Regions from separate parts of the Psychrobacter sp. Ps1 genome, predicted to be linked through region 2. Evidence: riboswitches for the same ligand, from Rfam matches in the RefSeq annotation. Region 2 holds a riboswitch; the other holds the start of a gene.
What was found. A riboswitch is a leader RNA that binds a small molecule or an ion and turns the genes downstream of it on or off. The one in region 2 is predicted to bind thiamine pyrophosphate.
Positions count from the first base shown of each region.

Region 1 (5,520 bases), on a different contig from region 2:
GTTATTGCAAAAAGGTAAAATTTTAGGTAAAAATATTTCTCTCGTTAGAGAGTTTAATTATATAAAAAAACCTAAAGAAGATGGGTATAGAAGCTACCATATAACTTTCGAAATAACGAATAACCATAAAGGTGTAGAGTACAAAAGATTATTTGAGTTACAAGTTAGGACGAAGTCACAGCATGCATGGTCTACTGTGGTAGAAACTATAGGGACCTATATGGGAGTAGATTTCAAAGGGGGCGATGGCGAAAAAGACTGGAAGAATTTTTTTAAGGAATCTTCTTATATATTTTCATGGTTTGAGAAGTTTGAAAGTGGTCGTAAGCACCTTACTGTAGATGACGCGGAAGAAGTGATTAGAGGCTCTATAAGGCTTAAAGAGATAATGCTAGAGTTAAAAATAACAGAACTACTAGCGCTCCTTAATAACATGACCTCCGATATAAGCTATAAGCTAAATGAAACTTCCAAGAACGACTATGCAATTATATTTATTGACTACATTAAAAAAGAAAGTGTAGTGAGAACTTATCCTAAAGCGGCATCTAAAACTGTTAATGACCTTTATATTAGATTAGAAGAAGAATTGAATTATACAGATCAAATTCAAGTCTTATTCGTTGAAATTACAAATTTAACTAACTTGAGAAAGGCTTTTCCAAACTTCTACATAGATGTATCTGAATTTATAAGCATTCTAAAAAGGTATTTTGATAGGCTAAATGATTACGCATCCAACTTGAGCTAAATTTTCTAATCTCTCAAATAGATTAAGGGAACACCATGAACCATCTCACCGTCGGACAACGCGCGCCTTTAAGCAATCTTGCTATTGATGATACCGCACCAATCACGCTCAAGTTCACTCGTCAAAGCCCAATAGAGATGGACATCAGCTGCTTTGCCTTAGACGCAGCGGGCAAACTGATCAATGATGATTACATGGTGTTTTATAATCAGCCAACCTCACCGTGCGGGCAAATCAAGCTCACCCATTACGAGTCGCAGCCAACGGCGAGTAAAGGCATCCAAGCCGAGTTTGAAGTGAATTTATCCAAACTGGCTGCGAATATAGACAGCTTGTTTTTTGTATTATCAGCCGACACGCCGCTGAATCAAATTCAATCGTTAGAGATTGGCATTTGGCAGCAGTCACAAAAGGTACAGGCAGAGTATCAAGCAGCAGACTTTGCCCAGCAGCAAGCCAGTATGCTCATGCAGCTTTATCGTAAGGGTGGCGTTTGGCGAGTATCAAACGTCGCGCAAGGCTTTAATGGTGGACTTGCCGCCATCGTGCAGCATTTCGGTGGCGATGTAGAAGAGGGCAGCCCGCAAGTACTCGAGCCGACCGCAGGACCAGTTCAAGCAAAACCATCGTTAGAGAAGGTCATGCTAGACAAAGCCCCAAAACTCGTCAATCTCGCCAAAAAAGCCACGATATCGCTTGAGAAACGTCAATTGCAGCAGTTAACCGCAAAGGTAGCATTGGTGTTAGACGCTTCAGGCTCAATGAACAGACAGTACAAAAAAGGCCGCGTGCAAGAGGTAGTCAATCGCATATTGCCATTGGCAGTGAGCTTCGATGACGACCAAGCGCTAGACTGCTGGGCGTTTGCCCGAGATCCGCAGTATTTGGGCGAGATTGGGCTGAATAACTATGATGGTTTCATTGACAACGCTCATGGCGGCTGGCGCAAATGGGCACTTGGCCCACGCATTAACAATGAAGCAGAAGTCATGAAAGCCGTGACGGAGTTTTATCAAAAAGACGGCTTGGATGTGCCTGTCTACGTGCTATTTATCAGTGATGGCGGGGTGAATGACAATCGCGGTATCACGAGAGTCATGACGGAAGCCGCGAAACTACCGATATTTTGGCAGTTTGTGGGCTTGGGTGGTCGTGGTTATGGTATCCTCAAAAAACTAGACGATATGACAGGGCGCGTGATTGATAATTGCGACTTTTTTGAACTCGATGACTTGGATGATATCAGCGAAGAAGCCTTGTATGAGAATATGCTAGAAGAGTTCCCAATGTGGCTAAAAGAAGCCAAGCAACTAGGCATAGTCAATTCACTATAAAAATATGACTGCGCTAACCTCACTATTCGATTACAGCTAAATAAAAAACCGCCACACCAAACACTATGGCGGTTTTTTTATTCCTCAAAATATCTTAACTTATAAAATATCTATAGCGCCCAAAGCGACTGATACTGCTCATCAGTCAACGTCACAATATCGATCTCGGCCAGCATCTCACGCAGTTCTTGCCATTTATTGGCATCAGGCGTAATCGTCGTGATCAATCTGCCGAGCGTATTATCAATGATGGCATCCATCAGCGTATCAGCCTCGGTTCTACTATAGTCGTAATACATACGGTGGGCAGTGGCTGGCTCATTTTTACACAGTTCAGTCATCTGGCTGGTCACTTGAATAAAGGTATCTATCGCGTCCTTTTTCGCGTTATAGATCTCATTCGTTGTCAGAATCTCTAACGCCGAAAAGTTCGGATAAGGTGACAGATGCTGATCGATAAACTCAAACTCTAACCCTTCGTGAGTTGCCTCAACGCCCTCAAAGTTATAAAAGCACAGCCATGCACCATCTAGGCTTGGGTCTTCTTGCAGGTTTTTGATGTGATAAAAGTCTTTTTGTACAAAGGTCACATTATCACGGCTGATACTAAAGCCATTTTTCTTGGCATAACGCGCCAATATCTCAAAACCAATACGATTGGTTTTTTCTTCAGCAGCAGGGGTGCAGATGCGGATAGGCTGATTGTTTTTTAATTTATTCATGCTAGCGCGTTGCATCAATATACCGCCATCGGTCTCAAAAAAGCAGCCCAGTGCACGTAGAGTAGGCGCGTAATGTTCAAACAGATGGATAGGCTCATTGACATGCAAATCGATACTTTGGTTCTGTAGTTCGGCAAAGCCATCATAGTGGTCATCTGGCTCGATGATAGTAATATCAAGCCCTGCTTGCTCATATGCGCCCGTGGTTACACCAGCGATAAAGGGCAGATGATCAGGGTTTAAAAACCATTCGAGGGTCAGAGTAAGTTTGGTGGTCGGCTGCATGGTTGTTTCCTTTTTGATTATGGAAAACAATCAGACTGATACTATTAAGGTAAAACAAGAAAGGCCAAATAAGAAAAGTGAAGTCTCGATGCTAATTGTCAGATGCTCAGCGTTTAAGATGGTTATCACCAGTACGTCATCTATAGACTGCGCTTATTTATAGACCTCTGAGGGCGTGTCACGCTTGTTTCCTACGTCAGTGCTAACTGCTTCAGGTTCACGGGTGTGTCTCAGCGATGATGTGGGCTGTGTCTACAGCGTTAAATCAAAGCACCCCGACAAGATTGATTGTTATTGCATTATTTTTGATCAGTACTGCTAATGAATCCGTACTGCGAATGGCTATTATCGATAGTTACTGCATCATCATAGACGACTTACAAGATGGGATGCAAGCGTATCGGGAATGACGATGGCAGGTGATGACTGGTGTTCGTTAACCGCTCTTTAGGATAGATGTTGCTTCTCAAAGCTTATCACGGCTTTTTATAAGCGCTTTCAATCGATGTATTAATAAAAGAATGCAGTATTTATTATTGGTACTTACCCAATTACTAACCAAACATACCTATCAATAGCAAAAACCTTATATAAATAGTCTTGTGCGCAGACGGGCGATATTGCATGATTAGCCTTCTATGCCGCTGCTTATCTAATAGGCGCTACTCTAGACAATCGACATTTGGCATAACTGACAACTTACACGACCGACAACTTATATGACCGATAATAAAAAAACGTTCTATTACCGACCTAAGACTGATCAATCCAACAGCCCAATGCTGCGTTGGACCTTTGTGACGCTTGGTTGGCTGTTTTTTATCTTAGGTATTATCGGTATATTGTTGCCAGTGATGCCTACTGCGCCTTTTATCTTGCTAGCAGCAGGTTGCTGGGCACGTAGTTCTCGACGCTTTCATTTTTGGCTGATTAATCATAAATACTTTGGTAAATTCGTCCGTGACTGGGAAGAGAATCATGCCGTTCCGCTTTATGCCAAGTGTTTAGCGACGGTTATGATGGCAGCATCGACAATTATGTTATTTTATCGTTTGCCTGCCGATATGATGTGGATGGCATGGGCGGTAGCCACTGTCTGTAGTGGAGTAGCGATATATTTGTTCCGTTTACCAAATGCCTAAATCCGTTGCAATTTGCGCCAAAATCGGTCAATAAACGGCTCTGGTTACACGAAATATGAGATAAGACTTGCGATACTGGGATGTACCCCTTATAATACGCCCAAGCTTAAGAGCAGTTCTGCACCAAATCATTACCTCGTAGTATTAGTTATAATCCTTCGTTTTAATATTTATCGTTCAGTAGCTATTTGCAAGCGTTACCGGTCACTAGACCATTAATAAATTTAAAAGTAGGATTATACTATGTCAGACGTTCAAAAAGGTACAGTTAAGTGGTTCAACGAAGCTAAAGGCTTTGGTTTTATCGCTCCAGAAACTGGCGCAGACGTTTTTGCTCATTACAGCGAAATCACTGGTTCAGGTTTCAAAACTTTGGCTGAAGGCCAAGAAGTTGAGTTCACTGTAACTCAAGGCCAAAAAGGCCCACAAGCACATAACATCGTTGCTATCTAATTTGTCTTTATAGACAGATAGATGAATAGATGTAGAAAAGCGAACCTTCGGGTTCGTTTTTTTTCGTCTATGTTTTAGCATTTAGAGACTTGGTATTTACAGCATTAGTGTTTAGAGCATTAGTACTTAAGAGGCTGGTATTTAAGAGGCTGGTATTTAAGGTACTGGTATTAAAGTTAGTACTAGTCCAAGATTAAAAGTTTTAGCCAATCATATTAGATTAAATGACAGATGTAAAAAGGCCTCCGACTATAGATAGTTGGAGGCCTTTTACATTATGCAATGACATCAGCAGTTAAGAATGAATATTTAGCTTATTATATAAAGCTAATGCCAATATTGATTAGACCACCGCCCAGTATTAACCAACCGAACATAATAGCACCCAAGATAAGGGGTCTAACGCCAGCTTGCTTGATCGCGCTCAGATGAGTGGTCAGACCTAATGCAAACATGGCCATCGTAAGTAGTACATCATCTAGCATCACCATACTGCGTACAATACTCTCAGATATTGGCACCCATGTATGTATCAACACAATGCCGATAAAGATAAACGCGAACCATGGCACTTTGACTTGTTTAACACGAGTCATAAATGACGCTGTTTCGCTTCTATCACTATCTTCTTCTACAGCCGCACTATCTACGGTGCGCTCTTTGGTTAGCGCAAACGATAACACAAGCAGGAAAGGCGCGAGCATCATGACACGTATCATCTTGGTCACGACTGCGGTATCACCAATCTCGGTATTGATTGCATTACCTGCGACCACGACTTGTGCGACCTCATGGACGGTTGAGCCAGTGTACATGCCGTACTGCTGGGCGCT
Region 1 is NZ_JADQAN010000011.1:30,481-36,000, forward strand. Features, by position in the region: gene I3249_RS07190 (RelA/SpoT domain-containing protein) at 1-751, shown strand, start outside; gene I3249_RS07195 (VWA domain-containing protein) at 787-2,085, shown strand; gene I3249_RS07200 (ABC transporter substrate-binding protein) at 2,196-3,092, opposite strand; TPP riboswitch at 3,264-3,380, opposite strand; gene I3249_RS07205 (YbaN family protein) at 3,812-4,234, shown strand; gene I3249_RS07210 (cold-shock protein) at 4,478-4,687, shown strand; gene I3249_RS07215 (YeiH family putative sulfate export transporter) at 5,005-5,520, opposite strand, start outside.
Region 1: linked by a shared signal. The riboswitch ahead of I3249_RS07200 (ABC transporter substrate-binding protein) and the one ahead of thiC (phosphomethylpyrimidine synthase ThiC) in region 2 are both predicted to bind thiamine pyrophosphate.

Region 2 (14,989 bases):
GCGTGTGCAGCGATTTTATAAGTGATAATGCCGTCTTTGACGTCTTTTTTGTTTGGCAGACCCAAGTGTTCTTTTGGCGTGACATAGCACAGCATCGCTGTACCAAACCATCCAATCATTGCAGCTCCGATGGCACTAGTGATATGGTCATAGCCTGGAGCGATGTCTGTCGTTAATGGCCCCAAAGTATAGAAAGGCGCGTCAGCACATAGCTCAAGCTGCAAGTCCATGTTTTCTTTAATGCGGTTCATCGCGACGTGTCCAGGGCCTTCGATCATCACCTGTACATCGTGTTCCCATGCCACTTTAGTCAATTCACCAAGCGTACGTAGCTCGCCAAACTGCGCTTCATCATTGGCATCTTGCAAACAACCAGGACGTAGGCCATCACCTAGACTAAATGCTACATCGTACTGTTTCATAATCTCGCAGATATCTTCGAAATGCGTGTATAAAAAGCTTTCTTTGTGATGGGCTAGACACCACTGAGCCATGATAGAACCACCACGTGAGACGATACCTGTCAGACGCTTTGCGGTGAGCGGTACATAGCGTAATAGTACGCCGGCGTGAATGGTAAAGTAATCGACGCCTTGCTCTGCTTGCTCAATCAACGTATCACGGAATATCTCCCATGTAAGGTCTTCAGCGACGCCATCGACTTTTTCTAGGGCTTGATAAATCGGTACCGTACCAATCGGCACAGGAGAGTTACGGATTAGCCATTCACGGGTTTCATGAATATGATTGCCCGTTGATAAATCCATAATAGTATCCGCACCCCAACGTGTTGCCCACGTCATTTTAGATACTTCTTCATCGATAGACGAGCCCAACGCTGAGTTACCGATATTGGCATTGATTTTCACCAAGAAATTGCGCCCGATGATCATCGGCTCAGACTCAGGGTGGTTGATGTTGTTTGGGATAATAGCGCGTCCAGCCGCCACTTCATCACGAACAAATTCAGGGGTAATGATTTGAGGCGTATTGGCACCGAAGCTTTCGCCATCGTGTTGACGCATATCGGTCAGTTCATGCTGCTTTTGCGTTTCGCGTATGGCGATATATTCCATCTCAGGAGTGATGATGCCACGGCGTGCATAGTACATTTGCGTGACGTTCTGTCCTGCTTTGGCGCGACGCGGTTTATCAATATGAGCAAATCTAAGGTTGGCAGTGCTGATATCGCGAGCACGTGCTTGTCCGTATGAGCTAGATAGGCCGCTTAATTGCTCGGTATCATTGCGTTCTGCGATCCAGTTCTCACGCAATTTTGGCAATCCACGTGTAAGGTCGATATCGACATTAGGGTCGGTATATACACCTGAGGTGTCATACACATAAAACGGCGGATTATGCTCACCGTCTTTATCTCCAGTACCGCCAACAGGCGTATCAGCCAAGCTGATTTCACGCATCGGTACTTGGATGTCAGGTCTTGAGCCTTCGATATAGACTTTTCTTGAGGCAGGTAAAATACGGTGCAAGTCGCGCGCATCTTCTTCGAAACGGGCATCACTTGCGGCACGGTGAGCAGGGGTTTTTAGCGCATCTGCTTTCTTATCTGCTTTGACGTTATTAGTGTCAGCAGCATTAGAAGCAAGCGTTGAGTTGTCGGCTGGGTTATGCGTTTGGGCTTTCGGTGCAATTGAAGTAGTGTCTGCAGTAGTCATATGCTGTCCTAGCGTGTTGGTTTTTGAATAAAATCAACACCGCCAGTATCTGCGGGGGTAGGCATCCATCATCTAGACAAGTTTATATCATGAACCCACAACTTCGACCAAAAAGTATCGTCGCGCATGGTGCTCATCAAATATTGGACGCAGCTTGATATCCTCTCTTCTTATCCGGTTATGCATCACGCATATTAAGACAGTAGTGACGATAAAAATGTATTTCTACGCGCCCTTTGTCGTAAATAACAAAGTGCTTAAGACTTCCCTGCGTCGGTACTAACCGCATCAGGTTCGGCGGGTGATCTCTCAGCGAATGTATTAAGGCGACTACTTTAATAAAGTAAGTTTAATAAAGTGAGCCAAAAATACACCGCACCCCGAGTCTGTCAGTGTTGTAAATCAGCCTTCATACTAACAAAATTCTGTACCAACGGCTAATAGTATTTGGATACAAATATTCCGTGTCACACATACAGTTCCATATTTTCGTGAATAATTTTTTGAGTGTTAATAGATGAGGGTGCTTAGTATTGCTAGGTTGTAGACGAATTATTCAAATATTATGTAAAGCGAATGAAGGATTCTAGAAGTTGTCATTAAACTGTCATAAAGATTTGGCAAGATAACACGCATATCACAAGCAATGCTTTTTTATACCGTTGTTAAACTTTAGGAGTCCTACATGCGTTATTCGTTATTAGCAGTGGCCGTCAGTTGTACATTAATGCTTACGGCGTGTAATAAGTCAACAGATACGGCGGAGCCAACTGCTGATACTAGCAGTAGCGCTGTGACAACAGCTGAAACAACCTCTCAGACAGCATCTTCTGCTACGTCAGATTTTAAATCTGCTGAAAATATCGCTATGAATATTACAGGTGCGGGTGCGTCGTTCCCGCAGCCTATCTATGCGAAATGGTCATATGACTACAATGCTGCGACCGGCGGCCAAGTCAACTATCAGTCGATTGGCTCATCTGGTGGTATCAAACAAATTCAGTCAAAAACAGTAGACTTTGGTGCTTCTGATGCCCCGATGACGCCTGAAGAGTTAGACGAAGCAGGTCTGATTCAGTTCCCAACAGTCATCGGTGGTGTTGTACCAATCGTCAACATTGATGGTGTTGAGCCTGGTGCACTGAAGCTAGACGGTACGACTTTAGCTGATATCTATTTGGGTAAAATCAGTAACTGGAATGACCCTGCGATTAAGGCGATGAACCCAGATTTGACCTTGCCAGATGCAGCAATCACAACAGTATTCCGCTCAGACGGTTCAGGTACGACTTTTAACTTCACTGACTATCTTGCCAAGGTTTCACCAGACTGGAAAGACACCGTTGGCGTTGATAAAACCGTCAAATGGCCGACTTCTGCTACTGGTGCAGGTGGTAAAGGTAACGAAGGCGTTTCAAGCTACGTAAACCGCATGAAAAACTCTATCGGCTATGTTGAGTATGCTTACGCTAAGCAAAATAAGATGTCACATACTGCGCTGAAAAACGCAGCTGGTAACATTGTACAGCCATCTGCTGAGACGTTTGCTGCGGCAGGTGATATCGATTGGTCACAACAAGAAGGCTTTTATAAAGTCATCACTAACTCTGAAACTGACCAAGCATGGCCTATCGCTGCTGCGACCTTTATCTTGGTACATAAGCAACCAGAAAATCCTCAACAGGTAGCTGGCGTGTTGAACTTCTTTGACTGGGCTTATACCCAAGGTGATGACAGCGCCATGGAACTAGACTACGTACCGTTCTCTGACACGGCAGTAGCCTTGTTCAAAGAGAAGTGGAACGAAGTAAAAGGTAGTGATGGACAACCTGTCTACAAGCCAGCTCAGTAATTTGTTTCTGCTAAATACTATTTAGCAACCGACAAGTTATCCTCTCGAATAACTATTCTCCGGTAGTTGTTTGAGAGGTTTTAACACAGCAAATTTGATGAATACATCTCGATAGATATAGTTACTCATACCGTTTAAGTTTGTTGTGTTAAGACCTGATATACATCTTTTTAATATTTCGATTCATCCCATTCAATGCTGAGACACTTATGACAGACTTAAGGTCCCAACTGGCTAAACAAAAACGTTACGACGCTTTGTTTGTTAACTCTACTAAAGCGTTTGCCATACTCGTCCTCCTATCTTTAGGGGGCATTTTGGTGTCTCTAATTGTTGGAGCATGGCCGAGTATTCAAGAGTTTGGTTTGGGATTTTATACCAGCAATAACTGGGATACAGTCGCCAATGAATACGGTGCATTAGCGCCTATTTACGGCACCTTAGTCACGTCATTTATCGCTATTGTTATCGCGGTTCCAGTCAGTTTCGGTATTGCGATATTTTTAACCGAAATGTGCCCTAAGTTCCTCAAAAAACCACTTGGTATCGCCATTGAGTTGTTGGCTGGTATCCCATCTATCATTTATGGTATGTGGGGATTGTTCGTATTTGCGCCATTTTTTGGTGATCACATTCAGCCATGGTTCATTGAGCACGTCGGCCCTTTGCCTATTATCGGTAAACTGTTTGCAGGTGCGCCTATGGGACTGGGTATGTTTACCGCCTCCCTAGTGCTTGCCATTATGATCATACCGTTCATCGCCGCTACCATGCGCGATGTTTTCTCTGTCGTACCAGATTTACTGAAAGAGTCAGCCTATGGCATGGGCGCGACGACTTGGGAAGTCATGTTCAAGATTATCCTGCCTTATACCAAAGCTGGTGTTGTTGGTGGCGTAATTTTGGGTCTTGGTCGTGCATTGGGTGAGACGATGGCAGTTACCTTCTTGATTGGTAATGCGTTTAATATCAGTCCAAGCCTGTTTACTTCTGGCGTGACGATTACCTCGGCCTTGGCCAATGAGTTTGCTGAAGCGTCTAGTGAGCTACATCTTGCGTCTCTACTACATCTAGGCTTAATCTTATTTGTCATCACCTTCATTGTGCTGTCTTTAGCAAAACTGATGCTCATGCGCATGGATCACAAAGCAGGTAACCGATAAGTCTGTTACCGATTTATTGAACCTTGATAGATATTGATAAAAGATATGGGAAATAAATATTATGCCTGCTAACAATGCGATCAATGCACCACTACCTACTAAGCCAAACGGCGCTACCCGCTACAATCAAAGCCTTTATAACAAGCGTCGTTTGACCAACAAGTTAGGTCTAGGTTTTGCCATGTCAGCGATGGTTTTTGGCTTGTTTTGGTTGTCATGGATTTTGGTGACTTTGTTTGTTGAAGGCTTCCAAGGCATGGTGCAGTTGCCAATTTTTACCGCTGATACGCCGCCGCCGATGAGTGCAGGCGGCTTGCGCAATGCTATCGTTGGTTCGGTCATGTTGGCTTTTTCAGGATTGTTTATCGGTGCACCTATTGGCCTTATGACAGGTATTTACTTATCTGAGTTTTCTAAAGGCAGTATGCTGGGCAAGGTCACACGCTTCTTAAATGATATTCTATTGTCAGCGCCATCGATTGTCATCGGTCTATTTATCTATGCACTGATGGTAAAAGGTCAAAGTTTCTCTGGTTGGGCAGGCGCGTTGGCATTGGCATTGATTGTTATTCCGGTGGTCGTGCGTACGACAGAAAACATGCTGAACCTGGTACCTAATAGTCTACGTGAAGCAGCTTATGCGCTAGGTACTCCTAAATGGAAACTGGTCACTCAGGTTACGGTAAAAGCTGCACGAGCGGGACTGACCACAGGTGTGCTATTGGCTTTTGCTCGAATCACCGGTGAGACAGCACCGTTACTATTTACCGCACTTAACAATCAATACTTCAGTACAGATATGGGTCAGCCTATTGCCAACTTACCCAATACCATCTACCAGTTTGCGATGAGTCCTTATGACAACTGGCATACACTGGCTTGGGCGGCAGCACTACTTATCACCGCATCTGTCCTAGTATTGAATATTTTGGCAAGATTTATCGGTGGTAGAGGTCAGCCCAAATAAGGGCTGAGAGAAGACGGTAGTACGCTGCACGCTAAGCATTTACTTAAACTTATATGAAATTAATTGAGCTAGGTTGAAATATTATGAATGATGTCCTAAGCAACGTCCGTACGAACACGACTGCTGACAACTTTAATACGGCAACAGGCAGCCTATTAAATAGACCCATGTCTACTAGCGCCCAAGCTCAGCAACCAAACACTGCTGATTTTAATAAGCAAACGATTCAAGATATTCCTAAGAATATGCCTGCTGCAAAAATGGAAGTTCGAGATTTAAATTTCTATTACGATGATTTTCAGGCATTAAAAAACATCAATATCGATATCGCGGATAAAAAAGTGACCGCTTTTATTGGTCCTTCAGGTTGTGGTAAATCTACGCTACTGCGTACCTTTAACCGCATGTACGATCTATATCCAGGTATGCGCGCAGAGGGCAATATCAATCTAGATGGCAAAAATATCTTGGGTAAAGACATCGATGTGAACTTATTGCGTGCACAAGTTGGTATGGTCTTTCAGAAGCCAACGCCGTTCCCGATGTCAATCTATGACAATGTCGCCTTTGGCGTACGACTGTATGAAAAATTAAGCAAAGATGAGCTGGATCATCGCGTAGAGTGGGCACTGAAAAAATCAGCGCTATGGCCAGAAGTAAAAGACAAGCTAAAAGCATCAGGACTGTCGTTATCAGGCGGTCAGCAGCAGCGTTTATGTATCGCACGTAGCGTCGCGACCAAGCCTGAAGTACTGTTGCTTGATGAGCCGACATCAGCACTGGATCCTATCTCGACGGGTGCTATCGAAGATTTGATCGAAGATCTGAAAAACGACTACACCATCGCTATCGTCACTCACAATATGCAGCAAGCAGCACGCGTATCTGACTATACGGTCTATATGTATCTAGGCGATATGATTGAGATGGGTGAGACCGATCAGATATTTACCAAACCTACCCAAACCGCGACAGAAGACTATATTACAGGTCGTTATGGCTAACATTGATTGAGATTGAAATCGGTACAAGCAGACAAAGCTGATTAGCATGTCATAAGCCGACTTTCTAACTTCACAAGCACACTGCGCTATTAAAATATAGATTCTAGGGAATACCTCTCATGCAAAGTGATAAGCATATCTCCAAAAGTTTTGACCAAGATCTTGATGAAGCCATCCGTTTATTTTTATATATGGGTGATAGCGCGGCTAACCAAGTGGCCAAAGCCATTCATGCTCTGATCGATAAAGATGAAACACTGGCGCAAGAAGTCATCGATATGGATTTCGATATCAATCGAATGGAAGTCGAGCTCGACGAGCACATTTTATTATTGGTCGCCAAGCGCCAGCCAGCAGCCAGTGATTTGCGCTTAGTCATGTCGATCAGTAAAGGTGTGGTTGATTTGGAACGTATCGGCGATGAAGCGGTAAAAATTGCGCGAATGGCCAGTAAAATAGCGGCAGAAGGCAAATCAGCATACGGCTATGCTGAGGTTCAGCACTTGAGCAATCAAGTTCGTCTAATGCTAAACAACTCGCTAGAAGCTTTTAGTCAATCGAATGCGGAACAAGCGTTTGAAGTGATGCGTAATGATAGCGTGGTCAATACCGAATATCAGTCAGCTATTCGTGCTTTGATGACCTATATTATGGAAGACTCACGCCACGTATCAAAAGTCATCAATATCATGTGGATATTACGATCGCTTGAGCGTATTGGTGACCATGCACAAAATGTCGCAGAGCTAGTCATTAACTATATCAGTGGGCAGGACGTGCGACATTCAGACTATGCGATGGTCGAAAAAGCGGTGCAAGAAGCCAATGACCGATTGGCTGCTCGTCAAGTTAGTACATTGCCAGCCAATGAGCTTGAAACGTCAGATAGTGATGAAGGCTGATAGGAAATACATTGATTTTCACCTTATAATAAAAAAACGCGCTATAGTAAGCGCGTTTTTTTATAACTACTAAATGTAGCTAGTAGAAAGCCAGTAAATACTAACTTTCTGGTGTCCAGCCTTGTGCACGCTCATAGTCTTCATTGTCTAAGAACTTATCACGCTGCTCTGTTAAAAACTTTTTGGCAGCAGGATCCATCATGCTTAGATGATTCTCATTGATGAGCATGGTTTGATGTTCAAGCCATTCTTTCCACGCTTTTTCAGATACGGTCTCTTGCAGCTCTTGGCCTTTCTTGTTAGGGAAGGGTGGATGCGGCATTTTCGGTAAATCTTGCTTATATTTACGGCAAAACACAGTATTTGCTTGAGGGTTAAAAGTCTCAGTCATAAGGCATTCCTTATTCATTATATTAAGTGGTTAAATCAAATATCATATGAGTCTATGATAACGGTCTTGGTAGATTTAGCAAAGGGTACTAATGTATACCGTCAAGCCTCTATCCATTTGTTATAAAGTCTCTGGTAGTTGGTACATGACAAACACTAACTACGTTTGACCTTTTTATTGAAATTTCCAAAGCTATTGATATTTTGAAAACGACATTGGCTAATCCAGTAGAGGTCATAGGACAAATAAAAACACCCGCATGGATAGCGGGTGTTAAGTTTAGATTGGCAAGTTGGCTGTTGTTTGTAATTTACTGATTAGGCAAAGGCTTTTAAGCGAGCACGGCCATTGACCACCGCTTGCTTGACTTGGTTTGGCGCAGTGCCACCTAAATGGTCACGAGCTGCTAATGAGCCTTCTAGCGTTAGATAGTCGAAGACATCCTCACCGATGGCATCGCTAAATTGCTGTAGCTGTGCCAATGACAAATCACTTAGATCAACACCCTCTTTGATGCCTAAAGCAACAGCGTTACCAACCACTTCATGGGCATCACGGAATGCCACGCCTTGACGTACTAGGTAATCTGCCAAATCAGTCGCAGTCGCATAGCCTTTCATCGTAGCGGCACGCATGGCATCGACGTTTGGCGTAATGTTGGGTAGCATATCAGCAAACGCTAATAGTGAACCTGTCAACGTATCAACGCAATCAAACAAAGGCTCTTTGTCTTCTTGGTTGTCTTTGTTGTAGGCAAGTGGCTGGCTCTTCATTAGGCTAAGCAAAGTCATCAACTGACCAAAGACACGTGCCGCTTTACCACGTACCAACTCCGGTACGTCAGGGTTCTTCTTTTGCGGCATAATCGATGAGCCAGTACAGAAGCGGTCTGGTATCTGCACAAAATTAAACTGCGCTGACATCCAAAGAATAATCTCTTCGCTCATGCGTGACATATGCATCATCAGGATAGAAGCCGCTGAAGTAAACTCAATCGCAAAGTCACGGTCCGAAACAGCATCGAGTGAGTTTTGACAGATACCTTCAAAACCTAGCAATTCAGCAGTAATGGTACGATCGATTGGGAAAGTTGTACCAGCAAGCGCTGCACTACCAAGTGGCATCTGGTTGATACGGCGGCGTGCATCGACAAGACGCTCAGTATCGCGATACAACATCTCAAACCATGCCATCACGTGATGCCCAAAGCTAACAGGCTGTGCTGTTTGCAAATGAGTAAAGCCTGGCATGATAGTGTCAGTATGTTGCTCAGCCAAATCAAGTAAACCACTTTGCAAACGGACTAATAACTCAATAATATTATCAGTCTCTTCGCGCAACCATAGGCGAATGTCTGTGGCTACCTGATCGTTACGGCTACGACCAGTGTGTAGCTTCTTACCAACGGCACCTATGATGTCAGTCAAACGTGACTCGACATTCATATGCACGTCTTCAAGAGCGATCGACCAGTTAAACTCACCTGATTCAATCTCGCGCAATACTTGCTGAAGGCCATCGATAATGGTGGCAACTTCATCAGCAGTTAAAATGTTACATTCTTTTAGCATCGTTGCATGAGCAATCGAGCCTTGAATATCGTGACGAGCAAAGCGTTGGTCAAAGCCAACAGAGGCAGTAAAGGCGGCAACGAAGCTATCTGTCGCTTCACTAAAGCGCCCGCCCCACATTTGTTGGCCTTGGCTACTAGCAGGCGCAGTCTGCGTTGTGGTACTTGTTATCGGAGCATCTGTGCTAAAATCAGAGTCAGATGAACTTTTACTTGATTCAGGATTACTAGGTTTTGAAGAATTGGCGTTCATATCGGTACAAGACAAGTCAAGAGAATAAGAACTCGAGTATAGCAAATGATGAGGTTGCCTTACTAGCTACTCGCTTAGAGTTTTTTATTCCTAAACTCATGGAGATCATGAGGCCTTGGCAGTGGCTGACATATATCTTTTTTTGGTCCTTGTTCCTAACGGTAATGGAGCGCCATAGCTTAGCCACTTGGTCAGATTTCATGATTCAGTTTGTACGTAGTTTCACCCAAAACGCTCTGACGGTTATCCCCTCACTGTATTTAGTTGACTATCTACGTCCTGCATTTAAAAATGCCAGTATTCTTAGCGTAAGTATGCGGATTGTACTGTTACTGATGTTTGCTGCTGCAGTTTCGATGGCGTTAGTCACATTATCTATGATTAATTTCGGTTGGCTAACATATGATAGTCGCACGTTTGTATTGAATATCGTGCTCAATACAGTGTTGTCTGGCGGTTTTACGACTGTATTTTTATTATATTTTTTGCGTAGCTACCGTGAGCTTAATGCGCTTAAGTTGTCCTTTGAATATAAATTGACTGCGCAAAATGATCTCATAAAAGCCCGTACGGCCCCGCACTTTTTCTTTAATACTATCAATACACTTGTATCTCTGATTGAATCGAACCCGCCAAAAGCCGCTATCTTATTACAGCACGTCTCTGCATTGTTCCGTGCTAGTTTTAGTGGTACACGCGAGATTAGCTTTGAAGAAGAAGTTGATCTTTGTGAGCATTATTTGGCAATCGAATCTAGTCGTTTAGCAGACAAGCTCGAAGTCAATTGGACGTTACCTGAAGAAGATATCATGTATGACATGGTTATCACTGCACTAACGCTACAAAGCGTGCTAGAGAAAATACTGCTCAATGTGGTAGAGATGACGACAGAAACTATCTGCATTAATATCGAAGTCACGTGGGAACAACACCGAGTTAAAATTATGATTGATGTTGCGCTTCCCAAAAAGACATTAATTATCAATCATGATTTGCGCCAGCATATGAATTTCTATATTCAAGCTGATCGTTTGCGTGCCCATTTTGGTCAAAGTGCTGACATTCAAAGCTCGGTAGCCAGCACTCAAATTATCACCATCATCGACTATCCTCTACAAGACGTCGGTTTATAACCTACTGTTCTTTATTAGCTTTCTCCATTTTTTCAACTCTTAAAAGCCTATTTGGCATACTTATTGCATCGCCATGTATAGACGTCATAATTTATGTTTGATAAATAATGATTACGAATAAGTAATATCATAACTACCGTGAAACACAATTACACCATATAAAATCTACCGATAGCAGGAGTATATTGTCCGCTATAAAAACTGGTGGTTTTTGTCAGAATTTTATTAAATAATTTAGATTTTATATTCTAAGTGATTGATAATGAGTGCTAATATAGCCGTAATATTATTAAATAAAATATTAAGTATGTCCTTGGATGGGAGTTTGCATGCGTATCGTAGTTTGTGATGATGAGCCCCTAGCGCGTGAGCGCTTGGTGAGAATTGTACAGGAGTCAGGCCATGAGGTAGTTGCTCAGGCCACAACAGGTGCAGAAGCCATCGTCGCTGTAAAAACCCAGCAGCCAGATATTATATTATTAGATATTCGAATGCCTGAAATGGACGGCGTGCGCTGTGCTCAAGAACTTGCCAAACTTGAGCATCCACCAGCGATTATATTTGTGACGGCATACGACCATTATGCGATCGCAGCGTTAAAAGCCAATGCAATTGGCTATTTGTTGAAACCTGCAAACAAAGATGAGCTATTAGAGGCATTAAACAAAGCGAAGAATCTAAATGCTGCTCAACTAAACGAAATTCGCAAGCTTGAAGACCCGACAGCACGTCCGATACGTGAACATATCGCTGCTCGTACGCATCGCGGTGTTGAACTGATTAAGCTAAAAGATATCTACTATTTTGCAGCAGATCAAAAATACGTCAAAGTACGTCACAAAGATGGCATGGTATTGATTGATGAAACGCTAAAAGAGTTAGAGCAAGAATTTGATGATCGTCTGTTCCGAGTACATCGCAATGCCATCATCAACCTTAGTTATTTGGACTTTTTAGAAACCCTAGACGCAGGCCAGTATCAGATACGTTTTAAAGGCATTGATGAGACGCTAGCGGTCAGTCGTCGTCACTTACCTGCCTTACGTGATAAAATCCAAAGCATGTGATAGGCTGTCCTGATAGCGACCAATCATTCCATATCATCAAACCCTTATTTATGCTTAAATAGGGGTATTTTTTTGCGTCAGCATCTACTATTAATCATTTGAGTCGCCTATGCTTTGGCAAATTTACCCTATCGAGTAATATCGATATTATTCAGTATAAATACGAATAGTACTGACATAGGGACTATAGCCACTATAGTATTAGTATCGAACTTATTGAGGCCCTTTATGAGCAATTCGCAGCAACCTGTTTTGACTACTCTAAATATCGCTACACGTCAAAGTCCTTTAGCCCTATGGCAGGCTGAGCATATTCGTGATCGTTTATTGGCGTTGTATCCTAATCTGACGATTAATTTACTAAAAATTGTCACTAAGGGTGACAAGATTTTGGATACACCTTTGGCCAAAATCGGTGGCAAAGGATTGTTTGTAAAAGAGCTTGAGCAAGCGCTGTATGACAAACAAGCAGATATAGCAGTGCACTCGCTAAAAGATGTACCGATGCAGCTTCCCGAAGGCCTCACATTAGGCGTCTACTGTAAACGCGCCTCACCAACAGATGCCTTTGTATCAAACACTTATAATAGTATTGATGAGCTACCACAAGGTGCAGTCGTTGGGACATCAAGTTTACGTCGTCAATGCCAAATCAAAGCCTATCGTCCTGACCTGCAAATCAAAACGTTGCGCGGCAATGTCGGCACTCGTTTGGGCAAGCTAGATGCTGGTGAATACGATGCCATTATTCTGGCAACGAGCGGCTTGCAGCGTATTGAGCTAGACGAGAGAATACGTGGTGAGCTTGATATCGCAGCTTGCTTGCCTGCAGTTGGACAAGGTGCCTTAGCAATCGAATGCCGTGAAGGTGATGAAGAAGTCCTCAAATTACTTGCACCACTCAATGATGATAAAGCCCGTATTCGACTTATCGCTGAGCGTGCTCTGAACCGTCATTTAGAGGGCGGCTGCCAAGTACCGATCGCCGCTTATGCAGTTCTGCAGACAGCTGAAGAAACCAGTGTTAATAATGATAACAATGGTGATAACGGCAATAATGATAGTGGGAATGTGCTATGGCTACGCGGTCGAGTGGGTCAGGCCGATGGTAGCGAATTGTTGAAGGCAGACAAACGAGCTACGTTGGTTGGGACACAAGCTGAGCAAGAATCCCAAGCCAACCAACTGGGTATCGATGTCGCAGAAATGCTACTTGCCGATGGTGCAGGCGCTATTTTGTCAGCGATCTATCAGCCTGAGTAGTAAAAGTACAGTCGCTATAGGTTGGATTAACCGTAAGATAGGCTGATCTAAGCATCAGCCATTTTTATATACTTAAGCCTTTTTCATTCGTTTTTGTCATGGTATATCGATGTCATCAATGCCAACTCAGTCTACATACGTAACTTCTCATAAGAATTATGCTAATGATAAGTCAAAAGTAATGCCGCAAATTGTCATCAATACTCGCCCAGTAGAGCGAGCAGCACCGTTGACGCAGCATTTGCAAGCGGCAGGATTGGTAGTGATTGAGATGCCAATGTTGACGCTACGACCACGACCAACAACTGATCTAGATATTGCATTAATGCATCAGTGGTTGGCGGGGGCGTACAAAGCACTTGTTGTCGTTAGCCCAACTGCAGCGGCTTCAGGGTTAGCCGTTTGGCAATCACTTGAACATGAAAAGCGTAAACACAAAACGAAAGACGATAATGACAAGTACGCACATAGTTTACTAGAAGGTTTATCATTACCTAGTCCTCTGGTTGCGGTTGGTGAAGCAACGGCGGCAGAGTTCAGTCAGGTGCGTATAAATACAACAGACTATCAAATACTTCAGCCTGAGACTGCCAATAACGAAGGCATGCTAGCAATGCCTGAAATTGATAGCTTACAAGCAGGCGATAAATTGCTGATATGGCGCGGGCTTGGTGGACGACGATTATTGGTTGATACATTGCAGGCGCGCGGTGTACATATCGATAGTATTGCTTGGTACGAGCGTACAATGCCTATCGATGCAATGGCTGAATATCAGCAGTGGCAACAAGCATTTCTTACTCATAGTACTACGTCAGATATTGCCCTACCAAAGCAGCCAAAGCCAATTGTCGTAATCAGCAGTGCGGCGGCTTTTGAGCATTGGTCAAGTATTGTCAATAATGGCCAATCAAAGACGTTAAAAATAGAGCAAAATTCTGATGCGGTGGCTGATATAGCACAGCGGCCTTCGCTTACGCTAAAAGACTTTTCTTACGTTGTGTTGGGTGAGCGTCTTGCCAATATGGTTACCGCACAGCAGTTGAGCTACTGGCGAGTAGAGGATTTGTCGCCAGATACGATTCTCTCAGCCATTCATTCTAAAATATAATACTTTAAACTTTCCATTTGCTTTAAACATGTTTATCTATACCAATAACGGTACTGCCTTATGTCAATGAATTCTGAGTCCTTATCTAAGGATCCTTCTACTGTTCAGCAGCGCCGGCAAGCAAATATTTTGCTGCTACGGATGCAATGGCTGGTTATCTTATTACTGATCGCTGCATTATTGTGGCTATATATTAGTCAGCAGCGCTTTCAGCATAGTGTCAACGATCGTTTGCAGAGCAATGAGCAAGTAATCAGTCGACTAAACGAAATGGACGATCGTCTATTTGCCATGAGTCAGCAGACGCTGCCAGAGCCTAGAGTTAAGGCCAGTAGCCAAGCGCAGAATCAGTTGGACCTGTTGCGTATCCAAATCAAAGCTGCTGATAGACTGTTGGCGGATAGTAATGACAGTGCCGCGATTGAGTTATTGCGAGGTCTACATTGGCAATTATCGCAAAGCAGTAATGAGATTGCGCCTGCGCTAACTATCGTTATCAAGCAAAGTTTGCTCAAAGATATTGAGCGTCTGCAGGCACAAAGCTCGCAGCCAAGCTCGTGGCAAATACAAAATCTTGCGATTCAAAATATTCAGGAGTTTTTGCACAGTCATGAGCGTCTTGGTAGTTATGAAGGTA
Region 2 is NZ_JADQAN010000006.1:77,085-92,073, forward strand. Features, by position in the region: gene thiC (phosphomethylpyrimidine synthase ThiC) at 1-1,676, opposite strand, end outside; TPP riboswitch at 1,925-2,069, opposite strand; gene pstS (phosphate ABC transporter substrate-binding protein PstS) at 2,362-3,528, shown strand; gene pstC (phosphate ABC transporter permease subunit PstC) at 3,738-4,691, shown strand; gene pstA (phosphate ABC transporter permease PstA) at 4,753-5,658, shown strand; gene pstB (phosphate ABC transporter ATP-binding protein PstB) at 5,904-6,662, shown strand; gene phoU (phosphate signaling complex protein PhoU) at 6,782-7,564, shown strand; gene I3249_RS04515 (oxidative damage protection protein) at 7,665-7,955, opposite strand; gene argH (argininosuccinate lyase) at 8,273-9,646, opposite strand; gene I3249_RS04525 (sensor histidine kinase) at 9,886-10,911, shown strand; gene I3249_RS04530 (LytTR family DNA-binding domain-containing protein) at 11,241-11,978, shown strand; gene hemC (hydroxymethylbilane synthase) at 12,207-13,241, shown strand; gene I3249_RS04540 (uroporphyrinogen-III synthase) at 13,351-14,352, shown strand; gene I3249_RS04545 (hypothetical protein) at 14,413-14,989, shown strand, end outside.